DNA from 2 places in the Rhizobium sp. CB3060 genome. Region 2 is predicted to be linked to the other one. Evidence: riboswitches for the same ligand, from Rfam matches in the RefSeq annotation. Region 2 holds a riboswitch; the other holds the start of a gene.
The links. Region 2 has a riboswitch for cobalamin ahead of cobU (bifunctional adenosylcobinamide kinase/adenosylcobinamide-phosphate guanylyltransferase). Riboswitches for the same ligand answer to the same signal wherever they lie in the genome.
Positions count from the first base shown of each region.

Region 1 (15,574 bases), 1.3 Mb from region 2:
CCCGCTTTTCTTGAGGATGCGCCAGGTCTGAACGAACCTGCCCGTGTGGCGCTGACGACGCATGAGACGCATGCGACCATCACCGTCGACGAGCAGATGCTGTTCGGCACGCTGGTCGATTTCCAGCGCGAATTCGATCAGGATACGCGCGACATCGGCTGGCTGCATTTCGTGCTGACCGACCGCATGCTCATCACCACCCGGCTGCAGCCGCTACGCAGTGTTGAGCGGGCGCGCATGCTGATCGAAAAAAACGCAGCCAAATTCACCCGGCCGCTCGATATATTCGAGCTGCTGGTCGTCGAGTTCCAGCGCACCCTCATCTCGCTTGTTATCGAGATGACCGAGGAGCTCAATCTCATCGAGGATTTCGTCTACGAGAACGCGCCGCGGGACGAACGCCGGCGATTGGCGCCCGTGCGCCGGACGATTGTGCGCCTGCACCGGCATCTGCGCACCGTTTTGACACTGATGCGGCGCGCTGCAGCATCTGACGACGAAGAGATGCCGCTCGGGTTCGAGGATGTCGCCGGCCGATTGACGGGCCGGCTGGAGGCGGTCGATCACGATGTCTACGCGCTGCAGGAGCGCGCCAGGCTGCTGCATGAAGAAATCGACTCGAAGCTTTCCTCCGAGATCAACCGCCATCTCTATATTCTGTCGATCATGACGGCCTTCCTGCTGCCGCCGACGCTGGTCACCGGCTTTTTCGGCATGAACACGTCAAATCTGCCGTTTTCAGGCGGCGGTGCCGGCACGGAATATGCCGTGGCCCTCATCATCGCTTCGATGGTACTCGCCTGGTGGCTGCTGAAGCGGGTCAACATTCTCTGACGGCAGGGCGTTCAACCATGAAAAACCGCCCGGCGAGTGACCGGGCGGCTGGGGCTGATAGGTTCAAATCTCTCGCTCAATAGAAGGGCGAGTAGCACTGCTGCCGGGGACCGCGATTGGGCTGGAACGTATTGTCATAAGCCCGGTAGGAGCGATAGCGCGCCTCGCACCATTCGACGTGGCGCGGGTTGATGCCTCCGGCCGGGGCAACATAACGCGGCTGGCTGGCAATCGCGCCGCCAATGATGGCTCCGGCGCCGAAGGCCGCCAGCGGGTACCAATAGCCATCATAATAGCGATAGCCATAACGATAGCCCGGATAACCGCGGTAGCCGCCATACCAACCACGGCGATAATACGGATAGTACCCGCCGTGATAACCGCCATAGCGGCGCCACTGAACCTGCTGAACGTCGGCAGGGGCGGCCTTGTCTGCCGCCGCAACGGGCGCGGCAGGCATCTGCATTGCGAAGGACGGGGTGAAGCTCGTCAGAGCCACAGCGGCCGAAACAGCGATAGTCGCAATTCTTGCACGGAAACCAAGCATTTATATCTCCATTCCCTGGCTTACATTGTGCTTAAGGCAATGAACGTTCCTAATTGGGGAAGGTTCCCCAAACAGGGTTCGAATACCTGCTGCGCCGCGCGTCCAATATGACGCGGCGGGACGTAGCGGCGCATAGTGTTTCCCTTAAATCGGTACAAATTTAAGGGGTTATGCGGACCCAACGGTAAATTTTTAGCGATCCCATCCTTAACCAGGGATTAACCACCGATCCTTACCATTGTTTCATGAAGGGATACCGGCAGACTCACCCTCTGATTTGCAGTTTCCTGATGGTTCTGGCGCTGCTCGGACCGGCTTCCCGGCTTGCGGCCGCTGAGAACCCACCCTGGAACGACCCCCAGAACGCCCTTATCGTCGATGCCTATGAGTTGAATACCATCGATTGGGATCAGCTTCTGCAAGACAAGCGCATAGCCGCTTTCATCTCCAAGGCTTCCGACGGCCTGCCAGAGAGCTTTAGCTGCACGGGCGATCATGCCGGCGACACCTTTGCGCACTGCAAGACGATGTGGCGCAAATATGCCGTCAGCCGCGAGCTGTATCAGACGCGCCGCATACTGGCCAAAATGAATGGCCTGCTCTGGGGCGCCTACCACCTTGGACGGCCCGGCAACCCGGTCGACCAGGCCAATCACTTTCTGGATTATGCCGATCCGAAACCGGACGAATTGATGGTGCTCGATATCGACGGCTTGGACGCGACCCAGTTCATGTCGCTCGATGACGCGCAGATCTTCGTCGGTCACATCAAGGTGAGAACCGGCCGCTATCCCATTCTCTATACCAATCACAACACCGCCCGGTATATTGCCGATCATCGCGAGGACTATCCGATCCTGTCGCGGCTGCCGCTGTGGTATGCGCGCTACAAGCCGGATGTAAAAGGCACCTTCCCGCTCGGCAATTGGGACAATTATGCGCTCTGGCAATTCTCCTCATCCGACAATTGCTCGGAGAAGGCCTGTCCTTACCGCGTGCCGGGGACGCTTACCGATATCGATGTCAATGTCGTGGCGATGACGAAGGTGCAGCTCGCCAAGATCTGGCCGCAGGGCGATCTGCTGCCCGCAAAGCCGGAACCTGCACCCATGATCATTGCCAAGGGACCAAGCTGTACCGCGCCGTTGCAGACGCTCGTCTCGCTGATGGTCGACCCAATCGTCACCGCCGCAACGCAGCCGAAGACGGTCGAGATCAACGAGTTGAATTATCAGGATTTCTAGCGCATCCGCTATCGGGCGGGAGCCGCCCGATAGCGGATAAGTAGTCTCGATTCAAAAGGCTTAGGCTTCTATCTGCACATCCGTTTTAGGCCGCGAACAGCAGGCCAGAATGTAGCCTTCGTCGATTTCGTCGTCGAGGATGCCGCCATTATGGTTCATCTCGACCTCGCCCGACAGTTTCATCACCCTGCAGGTGCCGCAGAGACCGGATTCGCAGGCAGCACCGATGCGTACGCCGGCGCCGCGCGCGGCCTGCAGGATCGTCTGGCCTGGGGCGCAGGCGACATCCCTGCCGGCCATGGTGAAGCGGATCGAGGTCGCCGCGTCCATCGACGCGTCATCGCTGACTTCGGCCAGCGGCGTTGCCGCCTGCGCCGGCTGGAAGCTTTCCTGATGGTAGCGCGCCATGTCGAAGCCGTGGGCTTCCAGCATGGAGCGGACGGCATCCATGAAGACTTCAGGGCCGCAGCAGAAGATGGTGCGTTCCATGAAATCTGGCGCGAGCAGTCCGATCTTTGCCTTGTCGATGCGGCCCTTCAGCCCCGACCAGAGATCGGTGCGGCCGCAGCCTTCGACGATGAAGCCGAGATCGAGGTTCGGCATGAAGCGGGCGAGATATTCCAGCTCCGAGCGGAAGATGATGTCGGCGGGGCTGCGCGAGCAATTGACGAAGGTGATGTCCGACAAGGGCCCTGTGTCGGCCATGTAGCGCGTCATCGCCATCATCGGCGTGATGCCGGAGCCGGCCGAAACGAAGAGATATTTTTCGCCGGGATGACGGATGTGGCTGAAATCGCCGAGCGGGCCGAAAGCCTTGATGCGCATACCGGGCTTCAGGTTCTCGAACATCCAGCGCGTGCCGATGCTGTCCTTCTGCGCCTTCACCGTGACGGCCACGGAAAAGGGCCGCGACGGTGTCGAGGAAAGCGTGTAGGTGCGCATGACCGGCTCGGGCGCCGTCGGCAGTTCCAGGGTTACGAACTGGCCCGGCAGATAGCGGAACCAATTATCCTTGTCGGAGCGGAATGTGAAGGTCATCACATCGGGCGCTTCCGGCGTTGCCGACAGGCATTCGAGCAGATGCTGCCTGTCGCTCCATGGCTGCATCTGATCCAGGTGCTGATGACGGAGAGAGATGGTCATGTTCATACTCAGGCAACCGCCGACAGCTTGGCCTGATCGCCCTGCAGCCGGTTGATCATGAAATTCGAGTACCACTCGACGAACTGCATGACGCCGCCCTCGTGGAGTTCCGAATAGGGGCCGGGCTCATAGGCCGGCGAGCGTATACCGAAGGCATTTTCCTCGACGATGCGACGGTCCTGATCGTTGGTTTCCGTCCAGACATGGGTCAGTTCCTCGAGGTCATAGTCGACGCCCTCTACCGCATCCTTATGCACCAGCCATTTGGTGGTGACCGCGGTTTCCTCGGCGCTGATCGGCAGCACGCGGAAGGAAATGGCGTGGTCGCCGAGAAGATGGTTCCACGTTGTCGGGTAATGGAACAGGATCATCGCACCGATATTGTTGATGGTGACGTCAGGCGATAGCGGCCGCTTGACGGCGCGCCTGCCGGACATGGTGTAGCTTTCAGCCCCTTCGATCAGCGGCATGCGGGCGGCGCGGAACTGACCATCGGGTGCGATCTTGAATTGGCTCGGCAAGCCGGCGGCTTCGCAGCGCTGCCAGTGCTCAGTGATGAGGGGATCGTTCATCGCACCTTGTACACCCGTGATGGTCGGCGCTTCCGGGTAGGTACGGCAGAGCTCCGGATGATTGGCGGCGCAGTGATAGCACTCGCGATTGTTCTCCCATACCAGCTTCCAATTGCCCTTTTCGATAATGGTGCTCTGGAAGGCGACCTTCGTCTCGCCGATGCGATGCGGCGCCATGTAAGGCTCGATCGCGGCGCGGACCGGGGAGAAATCCGGGGCGTTTTTCGCCAGACAGATGAAGATGTAGCCGCCGACGCTCTCGCAGTGAACCGGCTTCAGGGAGAACTGGCTCTTGTCGAAATCCTCCGCCATCTGCCGGGCGAAGAGCAGCGAACCGTCGAGTTCGTAGGTCCACTGATGGTAAGGGCAGACAAGCTTGGCCGAAGAACCGCGCTCGGATGCGCAGACACGCGAGCCGCGGTGGCGACAACTATTGTGGAAGGCGCGGATGACCTGATCCCGGCCGCGGACGATAACGACGGGATAATCGCCGACCTGGACCGTGAAATAATTGCCGGCCCGCGGCACTTCGCAATCATGGCCGATGAACAGCCAGTCGCGATAGTAGATCATCTCCATGTCGAGCTTGAAATAATCGGGGTCGGTGTAGAAGGCCTGCTCCAGGCTGAAACCCTGGCGGCGGTTCTTCAATTGTCGCAAAACGTCGGTGCCGATATCCATGTGCCTATCCTCGTGCAATACCAGGCAGTAGGCAGAGGACATGCACCGGCCGGCCTTAAACAGCCCAACGCATTACCCCCCGACTGCCCGCCGCGGTCAGTGAAATCTGTCGTCCCCAAGGCTGGTTTCCGGGCTCTGGAGCGGTCCTCAAGAGGACCCCATGGCGCCTTCCCAGGTTGTTCTCGACCCAGTGGCTTTATCTGCCATGCCTCACTCCACCACCGTTGCGGGGGCAGCGCCGGATTTTGACCGGCTTCCCAATTCTCCGCCTCCCTAATAGACGGCACCTTGAGATTGAGGTCATCATAGCTCCCGCCTCACGCGTCGCTCTGCTGCAATGCGACATCGGCTTCGAAATTGGCGACAGGTGAGATGAAGCTTGGAAATGACGCGAATTTTGTCGCGATAATACGAACCAATTCAAACTATTAGCTCGGTCCCGGCAAGACGATCGTCCGTGTGAACCATTCTGCGCTCCATGACGCTTTATCTTGATTGCGACAGAGCGATGGGCGATGAATTTTAGGGACGATCTTGTCCGGCGGAGAGCGCCTTCAATGCCGCCATGGCACGCTCGGCATCGGCGATCGGCACGAAGATATGGTCATGATAATAGGCCGCAACGACATTGGCGCTGATGCCCTCGCTTCCGAGTGCCATAGCAAAGGCCGCCGTCAAGCCCACGGCCTCCAGCGAGGAATGGACGTCTAGGCTAATCATTCGCATGGCGGGTTCAGCCGGAAGCCCCGCCTGCCGGGCGGCCTCGATCGGAAGGATCAGCGTCATTCCCTCTTTTTCGTGGAACATTCCGATCGGCTTCAAATGGATATAGTCTGTCAGCATTGAAGGCGGCACGCAGCAAAAGACGAATTCGCCTTCAATGAGATTTGGCTTCATGCTCGCAATCAGCAGTTTGAGTTCGGTGATACCCGGCATGGCTCTGATCCTTCCAAACATCCCAGCGTGGCGCGCTTAAGCCCGGCTCAAGCTAGGCGATCTATTAACTGCTATCCATACCCATACCGAGAGTGCCGCCATGGCCAAGCTCAGATATTTCGACGCCAAGAAGCCCGCCGAACCGGAACCGGAATTGCCGGCGGCCTCCCATAGCGAATTCCTGCGCACCGGCCGCATCACCCGCGACAGGGCGCATTGGCTGGCCGAAGAGCGGCGCTATCTCAGCTATGAGGAAGTGGCCGAGCGCACGGCGAATAAGCTGCGGAATGCTGGCGAAAAGACCCACGATCGGCTGAACAGCTTTCACCAATCGATTCGTTTTCCGAAGCTGATCTTCCATCACACGCTGAAGGACACGCCGCATCTCGGTTATTGCCATGTCACTGCGGCGCGAACGCAATTTGCGCAGTATGAAGAGGTGAGCTGGGCCTTCTACATCGCCAACTTCTTTGCCCGCATCGGGCAGAACGACAATTTCTTCGAAAATATCAGCCTGAAATATTCGCGGATGTATTTTGCCGTCGCCGTCTTGCCGGATCAGGAATCGCCGGAAAAGAAACTGACGATCAACCGCGAGGTCCGAGGCAACGGCGTACTCTTCCACACACACGATCCGCAGATCGCCATCCGCAACGTGTTGCTGCTTGGCGCGCGCAACGAACAGCTCCGCGACATCATTCGCCAGCTTTGATCATTGATCCCCAAACTTGAAAAGCATAAGAACGGCCTGAACTACAACGGTCAGGCCATGGCGCGACACATAGACATTCTCCAGGATCCCGAAACGGCTATAGCTGCGGCGTCGGAAACGCTTGCCGAGGGGCTGCCGATCGGGTTGCCGACCGAGACGGTCTATGGGCTTGCCGCCGATGCCACCAATCCCGCTGCTATCACCCGCATCTATGAGACCAAGGGGCGGCCCCGCTTCAATCCGCTGATCTGCCACATGAGCGATCTCGCCATGGCGGAACGCCATGCGATCTTCGACCCGATCTCGCGGAAGCTGGCCGAAGCCTTCTGGCCCGGTCCGTTGACCCTTGTGCTGCCGCTGCGGCCGGAAAGCGATATCCATCCGCTGGCGACCGCGGGGCTTGATACGATCGGCATCCGTGTGCCGCAGGGTTTTGCTGGCGAGCTGATCCGCGCCTTCGGCCGGCCGCTCGCCGCCCCCAGCGCCAATACGTCCGGCAAGATCAGCGCCACCAGCGCCGATCATGTTCATGACGATCTCGGCGAACGGATTACACTCATCCTCGATGCCGGCGCTTCGGTTGTCGGCGTTGAATCGACGATCGTCAAGGTTGAGGACGGGGAGATGCGCCTGCTGAGGCCGGGGGGCCTCGCGGCTGAGGAGATCGAGCGGATCGCAGGTCAGCCGCTCAAGCGCAAGAACGGCGCCTCGCCGGCCATTGAAGCGCCAGGCATGCTTGCCTCGCACTATGCGCCAGGTGCTGCGGTGCGGCTCGATGCGACTGCTGTTTTACCGGGCGAGGCGTTGATCCGTTTTGGGCGACCGGACATTGCCGGTGCGGAGAACGCGGCCATGGTGCTCGATCTCAGCCCATCCGGCGATCTTGCGGAAGCCGCCGCCAATCTGTTCGATTTCATGAAACGCGCCGATGGCAGCGGCGCGGCAATGATCGCCTTTTCCAGCATTCCCGACGAAGGCCTCGGCGAAGCCATCAACGACCGCCTGCGCCGCGCGGCCGCGCCCAGAGAGTAAATCCGGTCAAAGACACATCGGCAAAGGACACGCCATGAGCAGCTCCGCCCCCTCCTCCGCCCTTCTGGATCGCTTTGCCGCGATCGTCGGCGAAAAGCATGCCGTGCAGGACCCTGCGGAGATCGCACCGCATCTTATCGAAAATCGCGGGCTCTATCGCGGCGCATCGCCCCTGCTCCTGAAGCCGGGCTCGGTAGAAGAGGTTTCGGCAATCCTGAAGCTCGCCAGCGAGACCGGCACGGCCATCGTGCCGCAGACCGGTAATACCGGCCTTGTCGGTGGCCAGACACCACGCGAGGGCGGCTCTGACATCATCCTCTCATTGGAGCGCATGAACCGCATCCGCGACATCGATCCGGTCGGCAATACCATGATCGTCGATGGTGGTTGCATCCTGGCTGATGTGCAGAAAGCGGCGGAAGAGCATGGCCGCATGTTTCCGCTGTCGCTCGGCTCCGAGGGCTCCTGCCGCATCGCCGGCAATCTCTCCACCAATGCCGGCGGCACGGCCGTTCTTGCCTACGGCAATATGCGCCAGCTCTGCCTCGGCCTTGAAGTGGTGCTGCCGACCGGCGAAATCTGGAACGGTCTTCGGCGGCTGAAGAAGGACAATACCGGTTACGACCTGCGCGACCTCTTCATCGGCGCCGAGGGAACGCTCGGCGTTATCACCGGCGCGGTGCTGAAGCTTTTCCCGCAACCGCTTGGCCATCAGGTGGCTTTTGCCGGTATCCAATCGACCGAAGACGCACTGACACTGTTCAAGAATGCGGCCAGCCTCTGCGGCCCGGCGCTGACCGGCTTCGAGCTGATGCCGCGCATCGGCGTCGAGTTCACCGCTCGCCATATTCCGGGCGTGCGCGATCCGCTGGAAACAGTGCATCCCTGGTATGTGCTGATCGATATCTCCACATCGGATTCGGCCGAGACCGCCGAGAGGATGATGACGACGCTGCTGGAGCAAGGTTACGAGGCCGGCCTGATTCAGGATGCGACCATCGCCAATTCCGAGGCGCAGCGAAAGGCGCTGTGGCACATGCGCGAGAGCATGTCGGACGCGCAGAAGCCGGAGGGCGGCTCGATCAAACACGACGTCTCCGTGCCGGTCGCGCAGATCCCGAAATTCATGCACGAGGCGGAGAAGGCAGTGATGGCCGCCATGCCCGGCGCCCGCATCTGCGCTTTCGGCCATATGGGCGACGGCAATATCCACTACAACATCTCGCAGCCCGTGGGAGCGGACAAGGCGGAGTTCATCGGCCGCTGGCGCGAAATGAACAAGATCGTGCACGGGCTGGTGCTGCAACATGGCGGCTCGATCTCCGCCGAACACGGCATCGGGCAATTGAAGCGCGACGAACTGGCTTCGATCCGCCCTGAAATCGAGATGGATCTGATGCGCCGGATTAAGACGGCGTTCGACCCGGCAGGGATCATGAATCCGGGAAAAGTCCTCAAGATCTGAGAGCCGGTTGGCTGCCTTAAACGGGTAGCAACACGCTATGGAAGGGTTCGGCATGGGCGACAAACGCGTATATGTGACGTCAGTCAGCAGCAGCGGCGTGCATAGTTTCAGCAAGCAGAACAAGGATCACATTCAACTGCTGACGGGGCTCGGCGTGGAAGGCGACGCGCATATGGGGGTGACGGTAAAGCATCGCTCGCGCGTCGCGGTCGATCCGACGCAACCCAATCTGCGTCAAGTGCATATTATCCACGAGGAGCTGTTCGACGAACTCACAGAAAAGGGATTCTCTGTTGCTCCGGGCGACATGGGCGAGAATATAGCGACCCGAGGGATCGACCTACTTTCCCTGCCTCAAGGGGCGCGCCTGCATATCGGCGAGGAAGCGATCGTGGAAGTGACTGGGCTTCGCAACCCGTGCAAGCAAATCGACGATTTCCAGAAGGGCCTGCTGCATGCGGTGCTCGATAAAGATGCCGATGGAGGTCTGATCCGCAAGGCTGGCATCATGGGTATCGTCTCGCAGGGTGGCCGCGTGCAACCCGATGACGCCATCCGCGTCGAGCTGCCGCCGCTGCCGCATATCAAGCTCGAGCGCGTCTGATAAAAAAGAAGCGGCCTTCCGTTGGAAAGCCGCCTCGTTATGCCGCTCTCATGTCGCGCTAGCCTTGCAGCCTGCTTGATCAATCGAAATCGTCTTGGCCCGAATTGCCGCCGCCATTGCGGTTGCCCGAGATGATCTCACGCTTGCCGACATGGTTGGCGGGGCCGACCAGACCGTCCTTTTCCATGCGCTCGACGAGCGAGGCAGCGCGGTTATAGCCGATGCCGAGGCGGCGCTGGATGTAGGAGGTCGAGCACTTCTTGTCGCGCATGACCACCTTGATCGCCTGTTCGTAGAGATCGTCGCCGTCTTCCGAGGCGATGGCGCCCTTGTCGAAGACAGCCGTGTCTTCTTCCTCGTCGTCTTCTTCCTCGTCGGCGGTGACCGTATCGAGATATTCCGGCCGCCCTTGAGTCTTCAGATGTGCGACGACCTTTTCGACCTCTTCATCCGAAACGAAGGGACCATGGACGCGCGAGATGCGCCCGCCGCCGGCCATATGCAGCATGTCGCCCTGGCCGAGGAGCTGCTCAGCGCCCTGCTCGCCGAGGATGGTGCGGCTGTCGATCTTCGAGGTCACCTGGAAGGAGATGCGGGTCGGGAAGTTTGCCTTGATCGTACCGGTGATGACATCGACCGAGGGACGTTGCGTCGCCATGATTAGGTGGATGCCTGCGGCGCGCGCCATCTGCGCCAGACGCTGGATCGCGCCTTCGATTTCCTTGCCGGCAACCATCATCAGGTCGGCCATTTCGTCGACGATGACGACGATATAGGGCATCGGCGTCAGGTCCATTTCCTGCTGTTCTTCGATCGGGGCACCCGTGCCCTTGTCGAAGCCGGTCTGGACCATGACATGGATCGTCTCGCCCTTTTCACGGGCGGAAGCGACGCGGCTGTTATAGCCGTCGATATTGCGCACGCCGAGGCGCGACATCTTGCGATAGCGATCCTCCATCTCGCGCACAGCCCATTTCAGCGCCATGACGGCCTTCTTGGGATCGGTAACGACCGGGGTCAGCAGATGCGGGATGCCGTCATAGACGGAGAGTTCGAGCATCTTCGGATCGACCATGATCAGGCGGCATTGCTCCGGCGTCATACGATAGAGCAGCGACAGGATCATCGTGTTGATGGCGACCGACTTGCCCGAACCGGTGGTGCCGGCGACGAGCAGATGCGGCATCTTGGCGAGTTCGGCAATGACAGGCTCGCCGCCGATCGTCTTGCCGAGGCCAAGCGCCAGCTTGTAGCCACTCCTCTCGAAATCCGCGGACTCAATCATTTCGCGGAAATAGACGGTCTCCCGGGTGACGTTCGGCAGTTCGATGCCGATGACATTGCGACCGGGAACGACGGCGACGCGGGCTGACAGAGCCGACATCGAGCGAGCGATATCGTCGGCGAGATTGATGACGCGCGAGGATTTGACGCCGGGGGCCGGCTCGAATTCATAGAGCGTTACCACAGGACCTGGACGGACATGGATGATCTCGCCCTTGACGCCGAAGTCTTCGAGCACGCTTTCTAGAAGGCCGGCATTCTGCTCCAGCGTTTCCTGCGTCATGATCACGCCGGTCCGGGCGGCAGGCTCCTGCAGCAGTTCGCGGGGCGGGAGCTCATATTCACCCTCACCGCTGCGGGCGATCGGCCGCCATTCCGGAAGAGCCAAGGCATTAGCCCTGCGCGGTGTAATCTGCGGCGGCGGCGGATCGATCAGACGCTGTTTGGCAGCTTCGACGGCGGGAATGACCGGCTTTGCTTCAACCATGGGAGCGGCCGCAGCCGGCGCCGGCGTGCGAACCGGTATCGGCGCGACGACCATGACCGGAGCCGGAGAAGGCAGGCTCGGAGCCGCAGCCGGCTGAACCTCGACAATGGCCTCTGCCTCACCGGCAAATACTGCGGTGACGAAGGCGGGCGGGATGAACGCGACAGGTTCCGTCACCTTTGCGTCCGCTTCGACCGGCGCTGCGGCCTCGATCGAGGCCGGCACAAAGGGCGCCAGTACCGCAGCTTCGAGCGCGGCAAGCTCGTCCATCACGAATGCGCCGACCGGGGCCGGCTCCATAGCCGGAGCAGGTGCGGCGGAGGCAACGGCCGTTAAAATTTCGGTCTGTAGCGGTGAGTCTACGGCAGGCGACGGGCGGCGGCATTCGACGACGCGGAATTTCGCGACGATCGATTCGACCTCAGATTGGATCTCAGGAACGAGCATCGGCTGGACCGGCTTGCCCTTGATGGCGGAGAGGAATTCACCATCGAAGGGCATGGCGTCCCAGAAGGCGAAATCCGAGAGATGGGCAAGCCGCGATTCGACCACAGGCGCGGCGACTGATTCTTCAACTTTCGGCAGCGACGAGGAGGCATCCAGCGCGATCGCGGGAGCTCTATGGAATGCGGTAGCGATGACGGTCATCTCCAATGCGTCCGGCTGCATCGCCGGAGATTTCTGAATTACGGTAGGCTTGAAGGTCTCACCCACGAACGGCATGTCTTCCCATGGCGGCAGTTGGAATTCTGCCGACTGGTCCATCTGCGGACGATCGATAGAGCCATGTGATTCGGGCACCGGCGGCTCAATGACGCGCATTGCGGCGTGGTTGACGGCCGCGGGCGCCGAGGTGGGCGCAGGTTCCACGGGCGGACGCCGGCTGATGATCTCGGTCTCGCGCGTGCGGGTGAAACGGACGTTCGGTCCCATCAGGAAGGCGTTTTGCCAGCCGGGCGAGGCAAGCTCCTCTGCGGAGATCCCGTGCGGCGTGACAGGCATGATGGGGCCGCTTGCCGCCGTGCTGGCTTGCAAGGCCTCCACGACAGGTTTTGGCGCGGCGGCGATTCGCAGGCGAGCTTCTTCGGCATGCCGCAATTCCTCGGCACGGCGCTGTTCTTCCGCGCGCCGCTTTGCTTCGCGCGCATTGCGGATCTTTTCTTCCAGGAATGCGCGGCGGGCAGCGATCTGCTCGGCCCGGCGGGCCTCTTCTGCGACCTGCTCCGGGTCCGGCTCACCCTCCTGCTGGAAGCCGGTTGCCGCATTCGAAATGTTCGTTCGAGAAAGACGCATGAGACCTGCAACCCAGTCATTGATATTGCCGATGGCTTCTCAAATCGAATAGGGCAAGGACGGTTAATAAGTTCCTTCTTATCGGCCTCGAACGCACTTATTCCGCGTCTCCAGAACCCGAGGGCGACCCATACCGGCACGGCTGCAACAGGTATGCCGACGGCTTTCGCGCCGCACATCGAAGCGGCGCGAGGCATCAATTTTGGCGCTGTTCGTTATTTATTGGAAAGCTGGGCGATCGAAAGCAGCGTATCGGCACTGATGCCGACGCTCGAGGAACCCGACAGAATCGATAGGGCGGGCGATGTCGACGAAGTGGTGTTGTTCTCGATATCGTACATGGCGGAGAACCGCTGCAGAAGCTTGTTGACCTTGTCCGGGTCCTGCAGGTCGGTGACATCAAGATAGCTGCCCAACACCTTGGCCTGCTGATCGACATCCATCGAGGAGATCGAGCTCGGCAGGTTAAAGGTCGTCGTCATGACCGAATAGAGCGCGCTATCGCCCATGATGTCGTAGATGGAATGGATGTCGGGCGCCTTACGCTGGAAATAAAGCGCCAGGCGAACACCAGGATTGGTCTCTCCCTGTTGATCCTCGAGGGTCTGATGCAGGAAGAGGTCGTTCGTCTGAGAGATCGCGCCTTGGTTTTGCGCCGTACCCTGTTTCGCGTCCGTCAGGTTTCCATCCGTGTCGAAGTTGAACGCCTCGACAATGCTCTTGAACTGAGCGCCATCATCCGTGTTGACGAAGCTCTTGGAGTCAGTCGTATCGGAGGCGAAGGCCTTCTTCAGCGTGGCGGTGGTGACCTTCTTCGGGTCGATGCCATTGGCAGTCAGGATGAAATCGGTAAGCTTGCTGTCAGCGAGAAGGTCACTGACACTGGTGATCTTAACGATATTGGTCGCGAAATAGGTAGCGGCATCCTTGGCGTCGCTGGTGGCCTTCGTGAGCTGAGCGCCCGTCAGTCCGGCCCGCTTGTCGCTGGAATATTCGGAAATGTAATTATTAATCTGCGTCTCCGACAGAGCCTGGACCGGCTGCTTCAGCTTGCCATCGCTGCCGAAGTTGAAGGCCTTGGCGAGATCGGTGAAACGCGTGTCCTTGAGCGAGTTGACATAGCTCTTCGAATCATAGGGATCGCTTTCAAGAACCTTCTTCATCTGCGTCTTCGACATCTCGTCCGAGCTGATGCCGTAAGCGCGCAGCGCCATTTGGTAGAGCTCGGGAAGATCGTCATTGGAATCGTCGCTGTCGGCGGTCGCATTGGTGGCGAAGAAGTCGTCAATATCCTTCACGCTGGCGATGCGGGTCTTGTAATTGTTGACCGCATCCGTGGTGAGCGACGTCTGCGACGTCGCGTAATTACTCATATAGCCGGTCGATGCCGCATTGATCTCGGCCTGAGACTGCGCCACGTCGCCGGACGCCAGCGTACCATCCGACTGAAAGTTGAACGCCGCAACAACGTCGGTGAGGCCAAAAATGGAGGCCGTCTTGGAGTCGGCGAACGCGTTTTTGAATACGATAGCGGGGGTGCTCGCATCGATCCCGTAGGCTGTCTTGACGTAATCGAAAAGCCGGGTGTCCGAGGTCAGTTCATCGACCGAAGTGATGGAACCGATGTGATCCTTGTAATAAAGATCGTTATCGGTAGCGCCGACCTCGGTCGTGTATGAGGGAACGGTGGAATTGTAGGCGCTCATGACCTCGGCCGTCTGGCCGAGCGTCTGCGGACCGCCCGGATAGTTGGTTGCGTAGGCGGCCGTCGTCGTGCTGAGCTGAGTGGAGGACTGCGCTTGCGAACCGCTGGCAACCGTGCCGTCGGCCTGGAAATTGAACTGCGCCATCACATCGGTGAGCCCGTTCGTCTTGGCAACACCCGCATCCTCGGCCGAGGCATTGAATTGGTCAGCGGTGATGTAGGTTGGGATGTCGAAAGCGATTTTGACATAGTCGAACAGCTTGGGATTGGAGGTAAGCTGGTCGACGGAGGTGATCGAGCTGATCTGGTTCTGATAGTAGGTCGTATCGGCGTCCGCCGTCGACGTCTTCACGCTTCCGTCGGAATTGAAATTGAATTCCGCGACGAGCGCCTTGTCGGCAGCGCTGCCGTTCTGATTCACAAAGCTGGTCGAATCGCTGACATCACTCGTCAGCATCTTTTTCAGAGTTGAATTCGACACGTAGGTCGGATCGATCCCGTAGGCCTGCAGCACGTAATTGCGCAAGCGCGTATTGCTAAGGAGATCGTCGACGGTTTTAACGCTGCTAATGTTCTGGCTGTAATAATTGGTTTCAGTCTCGGCGTTGGTTTCCTCAGTCGTAAAGGACTGCTGATAAAGACCGACCAGATCGCCTTCCTGTTCACTGGTTTGCGCCGTCGTATCGCTGCTCGTGCCGAAATTGAACGCGGCGGCGAATTCCTTGTAGCGCGAATCCGTCAGCTTGTTCGCGAAACTAGTGGAGTCGCTGAGGTCGCTGGTCAGCACCTGTTTCATAAAGGCCTTGGCATAGGTCATGTCCGAAAGGCCGTAAGCTTCCATAGCGTAGCTATAGAGCTGATAGTCGTTCATGAAATCGTCGACGCTGGTGACTTTGCCAATATTGGCATTGTAATAGTCGATCGCACGCTTGTTCTGCGTCTGCGATGCCACCTGATTGAGGGTCGTCGCCATGCTTCGGGTCGCGATCGAATAGCCAAGATAGGTGGATATCATCAGCGGGCGTCCAATAAATC
Region 1 covers NZ_CP104158.1:456,748-472,321, reverse strand. The annotation lists gene N2601_RS02270 (transporter) at 1-834, shown strand, start outside; gene N2601_RS02265 (BA14K family protein) at 911-1,381, opposite strand; gene N2601_RS02260 (glycoside hydrolase family 25 protein) at 1,672-2,625, shown strand; gene N2601_RS02255 (hybrid-cluster NAD(P)-dependent oxidoreductase) at 2,686-3,774, opposite strand; gene N2601_RS02250 (aromatic ring-hydroxylating oxygenase subunit alpha) at 3,777-5,021, opposite strand; cobalamin riboswitch at 5,124-5,327, opposite strand; gene N2601_RS02245 (ACT domain-containing protein) at 5,544-5,957, opposite strand; gene N2601_RS02240 (DUF6656 family protein) at 6,058-6,669, shown strand; gene N2601_RS02235 (L-threonylcarbamoyladenylate synthase) at 6,727-7,701, shown strand; gene N2601_RS02230 (FAD-binding oxidoreductase) at 7,736-9,166, shown strand; gene N2601_RS02225 (MOSC domain-containing protein) at 9,219-9,770, shown strand; gene N2601_RS02220 (DNA translocase FtsK) at 9,850-12,834, opposite strand; gene N2601_RS02215 (DUF1217 domain-containing protein) at 13,050-15,554, opposite strand.
Region 1: another riboswitch for cobalamin. It lies ahead of N2601_RS02250 (aromatic ring-hydroxylating oxygenase subunit alpha); the one in region 2 lies ahead of cobU (bifunctional adenosylcobinamide kinase/adenosylcobinamide-phosphate guanylyltransferase).

Region 2 (15,574 bases):
CGGATCGGCGATCGGGCCGAGCTCGACGATGAAGCTGTCGAATTCGTCATGATCATGCGGTGCGCCGTCCTCGTGTTCCAGCTCGTGATGTGATTTGCGGTTGGCGATATCGCCTTCGGTGCCGATGCCGAGGCCGAGGAGGATGGCGGCCGGAACCTCACCATTTTTCGCTTCGATGATCGTCGGCTTGCGGGCGGTGCGAGAGGCAACTTCGGTACGGACGCGACCAAGGCCAGCGACATCGATCAGGTCGGTCTTGTTGAGAACGATAAGATCGGCGCAGTGCAATTGATCCTCGAACAGCTCCTCGATCGGGCTTTCGTGATCAAGCGATTCGTCTTCGACACGACGGGCTTCGACAGCATCGTGATCATCGGCAAAACGGCCGGCGGCGACAGCGGCGCTATCGACCACGGTGATGACGCCGTCGACGGTGACCTGGGTGCGGATATCCGGCCAGTTGAAAGCAGCGACGAGGGGCTGCGGCAACGCCAGACCGGAAGTCTCGATGACGATATGATCGGGACGCGCATCACGCTCCAAAAGCTTGGTCATGGTTGGGATGAAATCGTCTGCGACCGTGCAGCAGATGCAGCCGTTGGTCAGCTCGATAATGTCGTCCTCGGTGCAGTTTTCCGCGCCGCAGCCCTTCAGCACGTCACCATCGACGCCAAGATCACCGAACTCGTTGATGATCAGGGCGATCTTCTTCCCACCGGTGTTCTGCAGGAGGTTGCGGATCATCGTCGTCTTTCCGGCGCCAAGGAAGCCGGTGATGACGGTGGCGGGAATTTTTTCCTGATTCATGCAGATCAACCCTTCATTTTCAGCGGCAGCCCCGCCGCGATAAAATAGACTTCGGCGCTTGCCGCCGCGAGCATCTGGTGCAACCGGCCGGCATGATCGCGAAACTCGCGTGCCATACGGTTTTCAGGCACGATGCCGAGCCCGACCTCATTGGAAACGAGGACGAGGCGCGACTTTGCGCCTGGTAGAAATTCTGTGAGAGCGGAAAATTCCGCCGCGATGTTGCGCTCGGCCATCATCAGGTTGGTGACCCAAAGCGTCAGGCAATCGACGAGAACAGCGCGGTCCTCGCCGTCGATCGCCGCCAGCCGCGCCGTAAGATCGAGCGGCTCCTCATGCGTCGTCCAGAGAAGATCACCCCGTTCGGCGCGATGTTGTGCGATGCGATCGCGCATTTCGTCGTCCCAGGCCTGGCCCGTCGCCACGTAATGACGATCGAGGCCGGTATCCGAGATCAGCGATTCGGCGAATCGGGATTTACCGGAGCGTGCGCCGCCGAGAACAAGAACGGCGCGGGACGGTGAGGATAGCATCGGCTATTTCCGCCCCGACACAAAGGCGACCGCGGGCGCGATGCCGCCAAAGCCGCAAAGCAGGCGCCTGCGCGCCCAAAATTCATTTCGCGCCATGACAACCTCCGTGCTGGCAGCCGAGACATCCGTCCCTGGGGTGGGCCTTGTGCCCGGCACGTATGGCAGGTCTCCTGGCTCGCGGATGAGGCGCAGCAAGCGGGGCAAACCGAAATCGGTCGCCTCCGCTCCTGCACCAGCGGATCTCCCTCGCCTTCCCGGCAAACATCATGAAAAGGCGGACGATTCGTAGAATTAGAGGCGTCCAGCCCTGGTTGATCATGATGCCACGCCAGTGGCTTTTCCGGCTCGAAGCTGCTTTCACCTGCCCGCACCACGCGGACCATCAGCAAAATACCCCCCAAACCGGATGAAAGACCCTGACCGCTCTACAGTCGCGGGGTCGGCTGTGATGAGAACGCCCGAGTTGGGTCCGCCCCTTCACATTCCCTTTTCATCCCATGCGACAGATCGCCGCTCGGGAACCATTCGTTATGCCGCAATGATTAGGCTTTCGGTCCCGGCAAGTCAATCAAGGCCGGCCGATACGACATCGGCTGTCCTAACGGCGAAATATGCATAAAAGTCGCAGCGGTTTGGCGCTCTTTTTGCCGTATTTCTTTGATGTTAGGAGTTTATAGAAGCCAAGCACGTAGCTTTGAGCAAAAAACTGTCGTCTGTTCCCCATGTTGCAGAAATTCCAACCGCGCCGCCTCGGCGTCTTCTCCGCCCTATTCGAACTTGGTCGGTTCAGGGCATTGCTGCGTCGTGGCGAATTGGGGCTGGTTTTCGCCGGCGCCCTGGCGGGAATAGTCTCCGGTTGCGCCGTAACAGCGATGAGCTTTGTCTCGCGCAAGCTTCACAGCGCCATCTATGGGATCACCGACTATGAGCGCCTGAGTTCGGCAGCGGTAGCTATACCAGACAAGTCGGTGCTTCTGATCGCGCCCATAGCCGGCGGCATCATCCTCGGCATCTTGCTCTATATATTGTCGCGCACGCGCAAGAAGCCGATGGTCGACCCGATCGAAGCCAATGCGCTGCACGGTGGCCGTATGTCGCTCACCGATAGTATCCTCGTTGCGGTGCAAAACCTGATCTCGAACGGTTTCGGCGCGTCGGTCGGGCTTGAAGCTGGCTACACGCAGCTTGCCGCCGGCATTGCGTCGAAATTCGGCTATAAGATGCAGATGCGCCGCGCCGACCTGCGCATGCTCGTCGGTTGCGGCGCTGCCGGCGCCATCGCCGCCGCGTTCAATGCGCCGCTCACCGGCGCCTTCTACGCTTTCGAGCTGATTATCGGAAGTTATTCCATCCTCACCCTGACGCCGGTCGTCGTCTCAGCGCTGATATCGACCATGATCGCAAGATTGCTCGCCGGTGACGACTTCGCCATCGACATCGATCATTTCGGTGCGATCGTCCCTGCCGACTATCTTCCGGCTGTCCTGCTCGGTGCTTTCTGCGCCGGTATAGGCATCCTGATCATGCAAGGCGTCGCCTGGGTCGAAGAGTTTGCACGCAAGAGTTCCATCGCACCGCCCTTCCGCCCCGCGCTCGGCGGCCTTGTCGTCGGCCTGTTGGCGCTGATCTCGCCGCAGGTTCTGTCGGCTGGCCACGGCGCACTGCATCTCAACCTGTCGACAAATGTGACCCTCAGCGCATTGGCCGGACTTTTCATCCTGAAATCACTGGCCTCTGCCGTGTCGATCGGATCCGGTTTCAGAGGCGGCTTGTTCTTTGCGTCGCTGTTCATGGGCGCGCTGCTCGGCAAAATCTTCGCCTATTGCGGCCCCTATTTCGATCACGCCACACTGACGCCGGCCGTCTATGCCGTGGTCGGCATGAGCTCGCTTGCCGTCGCCATCATCGGCGGCCCCTTGACCATGACCTTCCTGGCGCTGGAGATCACCGGCGATTTTCCGATCACCGCCCTGGTGCTCGCCGCCGTCATTACCTCGTCGCTCGTCGTGCGCACCACCTTCGGCTATTCCTTCGCAACATGGCGCTTCCATCTGCGCGGCGAAAGCATCCGCAGCGCCCATGATGTCGGCTGGATCCGCAATCTGACGGTCGTCCGCATGATGCGCCCGGACGTCCACACGGCTGATGTCAACACGAGCATCGAGGAATTTCGTCACCGCTTTCCGATCGGCTCGGCGCAGCGCGTCATTCTTATCGACAAGGACGAGAAATATGCCGGCATGGTGCTGATGCCGGACATTTATGCGAGCCCGGTCGAGAAGGACGACGAGGAACACGGCCTCGCCGATTTCATCCGCCATCGCAACGATTTCCTGCAGCCGCAGATGAACGCCAAGCAGGCCGCCGCCCTGTTCGACCAGACGCAAAGCGAAGCACTGGTGGTGATCAACGACCTGATCGAGCGCAAGGTGATCGGCCTGCTCACCGAGAGCTATACGCTGCGCCGCTACAGCGAAGAACTCGACCGCCGCCGCCGCGAAGTGTCGGGCGAAATTTAGTACACGAGGCTGTCGAGCCAGGCCGGATCAAGCACCGCTTCCAGCTCCGTTGCAATCTGGTCCAGAGCCGCCTCGACGCCGGCGCGGTAATCCATCCGCTCGCCGGTCAGGCCGAAGCTTGCAAGCAGCTTTGCCCGGTAGGCGTCGCTGGTGAAAAGCCCGTGCAGATAGGTGCCCATGATCAGGCCGTCGCTGGAAAGCGCACCATCCGGCCGGCCGTCGATCATCGTCGAGGGCCGGTCGCAATCGGTGCCGCGAGTCACGCCGAGATGGATTTCATAGCCCGAGAGCGGTGCGTCGTATTCCCTGGAAAAAGCCACGCTGTTGCGCAATGTCTTTTCCGGCGCCATCTCGGTCTCGACATCGAGCAGGCCAAGCCCCGGTATCTCCGTCACCGATCCCTCTATGCCGAGCGGATCATGCACCACGCGGCCGAGCATCTGATAACCGCCGCAAATGCCGATGACGCGGCCCCCGCGGCGGACATGATCAGCTATATCCTGATCCCACCCCTGCGCCCGCAAATCCATCAGGTCGCCGATGGTCGATTTCGAGCCCGGCAGGATTACGAGTCCTGCGTCCGCGGGCAACCGCTCGCCAGGGCGCACGAAGACGAGATCGACATCGGGCTCGGCGCGCAGCGGATCGAGATCGTCGAAATTGGCGATGCGCGGCAAGACAGGCACTGCGATCTTCAACGCGCCATCCGAGCCGCGCGCCAGCCGCTCCAGCACGACCGAATCCTCGGCTGGCAGCCGGCCCGCCGCCTTTAGCCAGGGCACGACGCCATAGCAAGGCCAGCCAGTGAAGCCCCCAATGGCATCCACCCCTTCGCCGAACAGCGAGATATCGCCGCGAAACTTGTTGATCAGGTAGCCACGGATCATCCGCCGGTCTTCCTCGGGCAGGATATGATGGGTGCCAACCAGCGAAGCGATCACGCCCCCGCGATCGATATCGCCGACGAGCACGACCGGGACATTAGCGCGGGTGGCAAAACCCATATTGGCGATATCGCCCTTCCTGAGATTGATCTCGGCCGGCGAACCGGCGCCCTCGACGATCACCAGATCGGTACCGGCGCGCATGGTCGCAAAGCTTTGCAGCACGGCGCCGAGCAATTGCGGCTTCAGCGCCTGGTAATCCCTGCCCTTTGCCTGCCCCCAGACCTTGCCCTGCACGATGATCTGGCTGCCGGTTTCTGATTGCGGCTTCAGCAGCACCGGGTTCATATGCACCGATGACGGCACGCGCGCGGCCAGCGATTGCAGCCATTGCGCCCGGCCAATTTCGCCGCCGTCCTCGGCGACCGCGGCATTGTTCGACATGTTCTGGGGCTTGAAAGGGCGCACCCGAACGCCCCTGTTGGCAAACAGCCGGCAGAGTCCGGCGACCAATACCGTTTTTCCGACATCGGAGCCGGTCCCCTGCAGCATGATCGCCTTCGTCATCCGTTATCGCTCCGATATGGCACTACGACCGAAAACCCTGGTTTCGCCTTGATTCTGCCGCGATGATTAACAGCGAAAAGCCGGATCTGCGAGGCAAAAAAGCATCACGTCCTCACATACTCTATTTGCGACATTCGATGACGACTTCATCCATTGTTCGGCGCACTGAAGAGGATTATCTCCGTCGCCAATCAAACAACGAATGCCGGTCGATCCGGCCCGAGGAAACCCCGATGCTCTTCATCTTCAACAACAAGAATTCCATCCAGATCGCCTGGAATTCGAAACTGCCGTCGCGCCGCCCCGAGAGCCGCCTGCAGCAGCTCGATACCCGCTTCGGCCCGATCGGTTTCATCCGCACCTACAGCGTCGGTTGATAGGCCGTCAAGGCCGCCAACCGACCGCACATCAAGCCGCCATGCGAGAGCATAGGCGGCTTTGCTGTTTCCGCCATTCAGGTGCGCCGTGGTCCGTCCGCACCTCGGGAATATCCTATATCGATTCTGCCTGAGACCGTTAGCCTAAGCCCAAAACGCGAAAACCGCGCGATCTCCAGATCGACGCGGTTTGCCAAAAACGCCGGCTCGCTTGCATTTCACACTGCAAGGCTCGCTTCCTCCGGTACGCACTACCTGATCCGGAGAGGCAGGTTTGTCCCCCGCCACGTCCAGATTGATAGCCGGACATCGTTACCGGAGGGTTATTAAGAGCTTAAATAAGGATGAATCCGAAAATTTTTTGAATTTTTTTCGGCTTGCCTCGACAGACTGAAAACGGCGCGAATGGAATAAAAAAGGTCTTTGCCGGGCGCGATATTTTAGCGATGTTTAATCGCTACGGGTTCGCTTGCCTCTTCCATAACCATTTTACAGCCATGAATAGCAGAAAACAGGCTAATTCAAGCGCTTATATAAGCTTTTCGACAAGGCGTGGTAAGCCCGCACGGTCGACGGCAGGTTGATTTCTTCACTCAAATCCTTAGGCTGCATCCTGTCGATGCGAAAAAGAGCACGGTCGCGACATGGTTCGTAGCCGCATAAAGAGCAAGCGCACGACTGAAAAACAGGGGACCGGACAGACGTCGTCAGCGGCGAGTGAACGGTTGTGGTGCGACCACGCTGACGGGGGATCGGCAGGCATCATGTCTGCTGGAGTCGATTCCCGTAACTTAACGAGAACTGGGAGACATTATCCAATGAAGAAGCTCATTGCTTCCGCCATCTTTGCATTTGGTGCCTATGCTTTGGCTGGCTCGGCGCAGGCTGCGGAATGCGGCGACGTGTCAATTGCTGAAATGAACTGGGCGTCCGCCGGCGTCGCCGCGCAGGTCGACAAGATCATCCTGCAGAACGGCTATGGCTGCAACGTGACGCTGGTCACCGGCGACACGCAGCCGACCTTCGCCTCCATGGACGAGAAGGGCGAGCCCGATGTCGCGCCCGAACTCTGGGTCAATGCCGTGCGCACCGCGCTCGACAAGGCCGTTTCCGAAGGCCGCCTGATCGAGGCCGCCCCCCTTCTCAGCGACGGCGGCGTCGAAGGCTGGTGGATTCCGAAATTCATGGCCGACGCCCATCCGGATATCAAGACCGTTCAGGACGCGCTGAAGCATCCGGAACTTTTCCCCGCCCCGGAAGATTCCTCAAAGGGCGCAGTCTACAATTGCCCGTCGGGCTGGAACTGCCAGATTTCCACGGCCAATCTCTATAAGGCGCTTGGCGCCGAGAAGCTCGGCTTCACGCTGGTGGACACCGGCTCGGCCGCTGGTCTCGACGGCTCGATCGCCAACGCCTTCGAAAAGAAGACCGGCTGGCTCGGCTACTACTGGGCTCCGACCGCGATCCTCGGCAAGTACGAGATGGTGCGCCTGAGCTTCAACGTGCCGCATGACAAGAAGGAATGGGATGCCTGCACGGCCATCCAGGATTGCGCCAATCCGAAGGTCAACTCCTATCCGGTTTCCGACGTCTATACCGTCGTGACCAAGGCGTTTGCCTCCAAGGCAGGTATTGCCATGGATTACGTCAAGACCCGCAAATGGGACAACGGCACGGTCGGCAAGGTTCTGGCCTGGATGACGGACAATCAGGGCACCAACGAAGACGGCGCAAAATACTTCCTGAAGACCTACCCCGATATGTGGACCAAGTGGGTATCTCCAGAAGTAGCCACCAAGGTGAAGGCTTCGCTTTGACATGAAACGCGTGGACTGGCGGCCGGCACTGCGTCGGCCGCCAGTTCCATATTCGCAGCCGCGGCGTCGACGCCCATATCGACGGAGTAACGCGGCCTTAGGTCGCAACAAGCGCAGGATGGCGCCTTCAAATGGTGTAAAAAAATAAACAGCAGTCTGACGAACCGGTCGCAGCGCTGCCCACCATCCGCACGTGAAGGCCACACGCACGGGCTGGTCAAAACCGGACAAGAAGGGGAATTTCATGGCTATACAATGTAGTTTTTTGCCGGATGTTCTATGTAATTTTCCGGCGATCGACGACACTCTCATTCGCGCCGCGCGCAAGAATATCGATGATGGCTTCAGAGGAATAGTGCGGGCTTATGGCAATGTCATCGATGCCGTGGTTCAGCCGCTGCAATGGTTTCTGAACTATCTGGAATGGCTTTTCACCAATACGCCTTGGTTCATTGTGCTCTTCGTCATGATGGCCGTCGTCTACGCCGCCAGCCGTAATCTCAAGATCGTCGCCGGCACCGCCATTTCCATGATCCTGATTGGCGTCTGTGGCCTCTGGGGCGACACGATGGTGACCCTTGCCATGGTGACCGTCTGCACCCTGATCGCGATCGTCATCGGCCTGCCGATCGGCATTTTGATGGCCCGTTCCGATCGGCTGCAATCGATCATCAACCCTACCCTCGACGTGATGCAGACGATGCCAAGTTTCGTCTATCTCATCCCCGTCGTCGTTATTTTCGGCATCGGTAAGGTCCCTGGCCTGATCGCTGTCGTCATCTATGCCGTTCCGCCGATGATCCGGCTAACCAATCTCGGCATCCGCCTCGTTGACAAGGAAGTGCTTGAGGCAGCGGACGCCTTCGGCTCGTCGCACCGGCAGAAGCTGTTCAACGTGCAGATTCCGTTGGCGCTGCCCACCATCATGGCCGGCATCAATCAGACCATCATGATGTCGCTCGCCATGGTCGTCGTCGCCTCAATGGTCGGCGTCGGCGGGCTTGGCAAGAACACGCTGCAGGCGATCAACAACCAGTTCTTCACTGTCGGCTTCCTCAACGGCTTCGCCCTGGTCGCGATCGCCATTATTTTTGACCGCACGAGCCAGGCCTACGGCAGACGGCTCCAGAAGCACTCGGAGGTCATCCATGGCTAGTCATGCGATCCAGATCAAAAGCCTCTACAAGATCTTCGGTCCGCGTGGGCGCGACTATGTGGATGCGGTGAAAAACGGCATCGGCAAGGCCGAACTCAATGAGACGCATGGCCATGTCCTCGGCCTGCAGGATATCAATATCGATATGCCGGCCGGCGCCATTACGGTCGTCATGGGTCTCTCCGGCTCCGGCAAATCGACGCTGATCCGCCATATCAACAGGCTCATCGAACCAACCGCCGGCGAAGTCCTCTATGACGGCGTCGACGTCTGCAAGATGGGCGAAAATTCCCTTCGCGAGTTCCGCCGTCACAAGACGGCGATGGTGTTCCAGAAATTCGCCCTGCTGCCGCACCGCACGGTGATCGAAAACACCATTTACGGCCTGGACATCCAGGGCGTGGCCCGGACCGAAAGCCAGAAGAAAGGCCAATACTGGATCGAGCGCGTCGGCCTGAAGGGGTTCGAGAACCACTATCCGAACCAGCTTTCCGGCGGCATGCAGCAGCGCGTCGGCCTTGCCCGCGCGCTCACCAACGATGCCGACATCCTGTTGATGGATGAAGCCTATTCAGCACTTGACCCGCTGATCCGTGTCGACATGCAGACCGTGCTTCTCGACTTGCAGAAGGAGTTGAAGAAAACCGTCGTCTTCATCACCCACGATCTCGACGAAGCACTGCGCCTCGGCGACAAGATCGCCATTCTTAGGGACGGCAAGGTCGTGCAGCAGGGCAGCGGCCAGGAAATCGTGCTGAAACCTGCCGACGACTACATCACCGCCTTCGTCAAGGAAGTGAATCGCGGCCGCGTTATCCAGGCTCAGACGATCATGAAGCCGATTGTTGGCGAGGCGCACGGCGTACGCATATCCGGCGACATGACGCTGGAAATGGCGGCCAAACAGATGACCGACGGCGGACAGACCGCTGCCGTCGTCACCGATGCCGGTGGCCGGCCGATCGGCGCAATCGACCTGCAAACCATCATTGCCGCCATGGTGACGCCGACGACACATGAAGCGGCGCAGATGGCAGCCGCCTGAAACGAACCTCCATCGTGAAGCGAAAAAGCGCCCTACCCTGGGCGCTTTTTTCTTGTCCATCGCATTATCGGGTAACCTCTGCCTTTATCCCGGCATTGTACTCATATAAAGAAATGTTTATATCTGCATTTCAATCCGATTTATCCGACGCATTCGAGGAGACGCCATGACCGTCACAGCCAATCCCTTGACCGATCTTCTTGCCGAAAAGGGCGTGCTGCTCGCTGATGGCGCGACCGGTACCAATCTTTTCGCCATGGGCCTGGAGGCCGGTGAAGCGCCGGAACTCTGGAACGAGCAGCATCCCGAGCGGATCACCAAACTGCACCAGGATTTCGTCGACGCTGGCGCCGACATCATTCTCACCAACACCTTCGGCGGTACCCGCCACCGGCTGAAGCTGCACCATGCGCAGGACCGCGTTCACAGCTTGAACAAGCAGGCAGCCGAGATCGCCCGCGCCGTCGCCGACAAGGCTAACCGCAAGGTCATCGTCGCCGGCTCCGTCGGCCCGACCGGCGAATTGTTAATGCCGCTTGGTGCGCTGACCTATGAGGACGCCGTTGCCGCCTTCGCCGAGCAGATCGAAGGCCTGAAGGCCGGCGGCGTCGATGTCGCCTGGATCGAGACCATGTCGTCGCCGGAGGAAATCCGCGCCGCCGCCGAAGCCGCCGTCAAGGTCGGCCTGCCCTACACCTATACCGGCTCCTTCGACACCGCCGGCAAGACGATGATGGGCCTGCATCCGAAGGATATTCACGGTGTCGCCAATGATGTTGGCGAAGGCCCGCTCGCCGTCGGCGCCAATTGTGGCGTCGGCGCATCGGATATCCTCTCGAGCCTGCTCGACATGACCGATGCCGATCCTGCTGCGGCCGTGATCGTCAAGGGCAATTGCGGCATTCCGGAATATCGCGGCGCCGAGATCCACTATTCCGGCACGCCGCCGCTGATGGCCGATTACGCCCGCCTCGCCCGCGATGCCGGCGCAAAGATCATCGGCGGCTGCTGCGGCACCTCCTGCGGCCACCTCGCCGCCATGCGCGAGGCGCTCGACAGCTATACGCCCGGTCCGCGCCCGACGCTGGAAACAATCGTCGAGCGGATCGGCCCGTTGCGCAACAAGACCGCCAACGAAGGTGGCGCCGCCCCGACGCGCGAGCGCCGTCGCCGGGGATAAAAACAATCGGGCGGAATGTCCTTTAGATGGTCATTCCGCCCACATCTCGAATGATGGCATCGTCCGAAAACGATGTACATGCTGATCCTCTGAGTTCAGCTCAAAGCCTATTTTTCGCCGCCGAGGATACGGCCCTCGGTGAAATGCGGAACGACGCGGCTCTCGAACGCCTTCAGGGCCGCGCCGATTGCCTGGTGCATGTCGAGATATCGGTAGGTGCCGAGCCGTCCCCCGAAATGGACGTTGGTTTCCGCTTCCGCGCGTGCCCGGTATCGCAGGAAGACATCCTTATCCTGCCGGGTGTCGATCGGATAATAGGGCTCATCCTTTCGCTGCGCCGAGCGCGAATATTCCCTTACGATGATGGTCTTTTCCGTCTGATAGCTTCTTTCGGGATTGAAGTGGCGGAACTCGAGGATGCGCGTATAGGGGATGGTCTCATCGGCATAGTTCATGACCGCCATGCCCTGGAAATCGCCGGTGTTGACGGTCTCCTGTTCGAAATCGATCGTGCGCCAGCCCAATTCCCCTTCCGAATAGTCGAAATACCGATCGATCGGCCCTGTATAGACGATCGGTAGATTCGGCGGCAGCGAGGATTTCAGCGAAAAGAAATCAACACCAAGGGCGATATTGATCTTGGGATGCTTCAGCATCCGCTCGAAGATCGCCGTATATCCGTCGACCGGCAGACCCTCGTATTTGTCGTTGAAATATCTGTTGTCGTAGGTGTAGCGGACCGGCAGCCGCGTGATGATATGCTCCGGCAGATCGCGGGGGTCGGTCTGCCACTGCTTTGCGGTGTAGCCGCGGATGAACGCCTCGTATAAGGGCCGACCGATCAGGGAAATCGCCTTCTCTTCCAGATTCGCCGGGTTGCGCCCTGCCATCTCGGCCGCTTGGTCCGCGATCAGCGTCCGCGCTTCGGCCGGAGAAAGACGCCGGTTGAAGAACTGGGAGATGGTGCCGAGATTGATCGGCATCGAATAAACCTGATCCCGATAGGTCGAATAGACCCGATGCTTGTAATCGGTAAATCCGGTGAACCTATTCAGATAGGTCCAGACCGTTTCGTTCGGCGTATGGAAAAGATGCGCACCGTAACGGTGAACCTCAATCCCGGTCTCGCTGTCGAATTCGCTATAGGCATTACCGCCGATATGACTGCGGCGATCGATCAGAAGAACATTCTTTTGCAGTTGGTTCGCAACCCGCTCGGCAATCGTCGCGCCATAGAAACCTGCGCCGACGATCAGCAGGTCAATGTTGGAAAAATCGATCATGAAACTTTCAGGTCCCCGGGATTGGAAAGGAAATCAGCTTGCTGGCTCGGCTGCGCCCACGACACATGGCCACACAGCTGGGCGCATCAGTTCACGCCTGGAATTCTCGTGTAGGTAAACCCATAGGCATTCCAGAGCGCCGCCTGCTCGGCAATTGCAGACCGGACGTCATAGCTCGCGCCGATCGGCCGGGTATGAACGATACCGACCGCATCGATGATGCCCATGCGCGCCGCGGGCCGGCCAAGGAATGAAGGCCACAAATGATCCAGGCCATAGCCCGAAACCGCATCCTTGATGCTGCCGACGCAAATGCGCAGTGCCCGGCGCGAAAAGAGCGGGCACATGATCTCGACGAAGGGTTCGAAGCGGACGTCGCCCCCTTGGCGCTGAGCGGTTATCGGATGATTGATGTGGCAACCGGGCTCCTGGCGAAGCGATGGCTGAGCCAGATCGAGCCCGTATTTGCGCGACAAATGGAACATCTTGTTCAAATCCGATCCGCTGCATAGCAGATCGTCATCGGGCAACCAGATGCGATCGTAATCCCAAAGCGGGCTGCCTTCGTAAAACAGATCGAAGATCGGTTTGAATTTCCGTTGGTTCGGCGCATGGGTCAGGTATTCCGGCGAAACCGATGCGTCGGGGGTTTCGTCGCCGTACCAGCTTACGCAGAGATCCCAGGTGCGCGTATTGTCGTCGAGCCCGTCGAACCAGCGCGGATGCAGGGATGAACCGTTGGCGCGGACGACAACGAGATTTGCCCGGCGCGCAGCCGCCGGCGGCTGCTTGAGGAACATCGCCCGACGCGCGATATGAGGCGATGTCAGCGATACCGGATGCGGCGGATGATCGACGAGGTTCAGAATGTAGATCGCTTCGACGCCGCCAAGGACGGCGTGGCCGGCAAGCGCCACGACCACCGAATTCACGACACGAGCCGCGGTGAATACGATCGTCGGCATCCCCTGGCTGTCGAGGATGCAAAGTTTACCATTGGCCACGTACCAGTGATCCAGCGATCCGTGAAAGGCGTTGCCGACAATTCCCTCGGGGGCAAGCACGACGAACGGCAACAACTGCCGCCCGTTCAGATCGCTCAATTGCCAGAATGTGCCTGAAAGCATCTCTGCCTGCAAAGGCGGAGCATCAGCCCATTGTTCTGCAATTGCCACACGCTCCGCATGCGAAAGAGTTTGCAGATTACTCGCGGCAAATGATGTCATGGATTGCCCCTATTCCTCGGCCTGTCTGATTTTCGTCCGGCTGCCCTGGCGGGACGACACTCAATTGACGCGATGTACCTCGTACGCCTCGCCGTTCAGATTGTTGATCTGCATGACCCGGCCATCCGGAGCAGGCCGCAGCAGATCGATCATCTTCGAATTGGTCCAGTTCATAGCAGCGGATCCGTCCGCCATGGGGAACCAGGTCGCGACAGCCTGCCCGCCGACGCGGACGGTGAAATCGTTCAGGAACGTCACCTGCTGACCCGTATTGGTCGCCCAGGTGCCCACTATGCGACCGAGATTCGGAAACTGGTCCGGGGCCTGCTTCAGGTTGGTGATCACGCAAACCAGACGATCGGGACGGGATGGCCGCGTCACCACGGCGGCAAGCTCGTAGGCCGGGTCGATGCTTTTAAACAGGCCAAGCCATTGTCCGGGATGGAGAACCGCGCAATGGCTGTGTCCGTCATCGTAGCAGGCGATAACGTGATAGTTGATTCGCGCACTGCCGTGCATCTTGCGCAGGAGCTGCGGCAGCACACGCGGCTCGAAATGTTCAAGAACGTCGGCCGAGCAGCAGACATCACCCTGCGGGAGATTGTCGACGAGGACATTCGTCGTCCGGAACATGACGTTGGCCGGAAGTTCTCCCATCTGCGCTGATCGAGCCCAATCGAGCCCGATGACAGTCTCTACGCGGCGCGCGATCTCGTGCAGGAACCGGCCATTGCCGCAACCAACCTCTACGACCACTCTCGGAGATGCCATGTTGATGATATCGCAGTGATCGACCAGCCAGTTGTTTTCCTGATAGCCTTTGGCGGTGTCATGCAGGCGCTGATAGTCGTTTGCCGTGGTGTTCCGGTGGGCGACGGCGGGATCCAACCCCGATGCGTAGCCGCTGCGCAGCAATTCGGCATCGATGGCAGCCTCGGCGAGCGGATTCCCACGCATTTTCACGGCAAGCTCCGCATAGCGTATGAATGCTTCGCGCGAGGTGTTGCCGACGACCATTTCGCCGATACTTGCCGCAAGGGCAGCCTGATGCAGGGTGATAGCCGCCTGGGTTGCCGCTTCCAGCATGACATCGGCATCCGCCGCATGTCCGGCCGGGCGGACAGCTTCATTCTTTTCGGCGGCTAGACGGTCGGCAAGCTCGACGGCCTGGCGGGCGATTCTCTGCACATTGGCGAGTTCCGCCTGAGACTTGGTGAACATGCGCCTGAAGTCTTCGACCTGGCCGTATGCCCGGAAGAGCTCCTTGCGATCGTCGTGCGGCATGATTCCGGCCGGGCGGGAAATCTTCGAAAGCGCGTGGTCCACGCGCTGCTCGATGGTGGAGATATCGTAGATCGAGAAGCAGCAGTGATCGAGATAATATGCGAGAAACCTCGCCGCGCGACCATCATCGGCGGGCAAGACGGCTGAGAATGCCTTGTGAAGCTCATCGAGAGACGAGACCGCGGTCGTTGCCAGCTCATATTCGCTCGCCGCGAAAGAAAAGACCGGCTTTCCGTAAAGGAGCGCTTCCATGCCGACGCCCGAATTGGCGACGATAACGGAATTGCAGCCTTCGAGATGGCGGTGAATCGAGGCGTTGGAGACAATAACGTTCCTGAACTTCCGACGCAGATCGTCCAGCGTTTGCCCGATGACAATGCTCTCGCAAAGAGGGTGACGCTTCACGACCAGCAAGGTGTCGGTCTGATCCGCCAGCTCCGCCGCGCGATAAAGGACCTCAAGCGTATTCAGCCGGCAGAATTCCGCGACCGGGTCATCCACCTTCTGCAACGGAAAATAGACATAGGGACGAGAGACGTCGAAACTTTCCGAGGACTGATTGTATTTGGACAAATTGCGTTTGCGCAGCTCGTCGCGCAACGCTCCGATACGCTGACGCGCGGCATGGGTGTCCATGCGGTCGATTGCGGGGGCATGATTCTGCGGAAAGCGAGCAAGCGAACTCCAGCCCGAGAAACCGTTGGCATCGAAGGAATACCATCCGGCAATAGGCGTCTCCTTGATGCGCCATACATTCGGCTCGTCGCCCACCGAATGGTACGAAAGCACGATGCCGCCCTCGGGTGCATTGCGTGGCATGTGATGGACGCCACCCATGACAAGCGACATGTTCACCGAAACCGGGCGCTGCGCAAGAACGGAACACAGGCGCACGA
Region 2 covers NZ_CP104158.1:1,719,867-1,735,440, forward strand. The annotation lists gene cobW (cobalamin biosynthesis protein CobW) at 1-807, opposite strand, end outside; gene cobU (bifunctional adenosylcobinamide kinase/adenosylcobinamide-phosphate guanylyltransferase) at 813-1,340, opposite strand; cobalamin riboswitch at 1,484-1,881, opposite strand; gene N2601_RS08440 (chloride channel protein) at 2,063-3,859, shown strand; gene N2601_RS08445 (cobyric acid synthase) at 3,856-5,310, opposite strand; gene N2601_RS08450 (hypothetical protein) at 5,544-5,687, shown strand; gene N2601_RS08455 (ABC transporter substrate-binding protein) at 6,506-7,504, shown strand; gene N2601_RS08460 (ABC transporter permease) at 7,749-8,660, shown strand; gene N2601_RS08465 (quaternary amine ABC transporter ATP-binding protein) at 8,653-9,705, shown strand; gene bmt (betaine--homocysteine S-methyltransferase) at 9,872-10,885, shown strand; gene glf (UDP-galactopyranose mutase) at 10,993-12,168, opposite strand; gene N2601_RS08480 (DUF707 domain-containing protein) at 12,255-13,394, opposite strand; gene N2601_RS08485 (capsular polysaccharide export protein, LipB/KpsS family) at 13,455-15,574, opposite strand, start outside.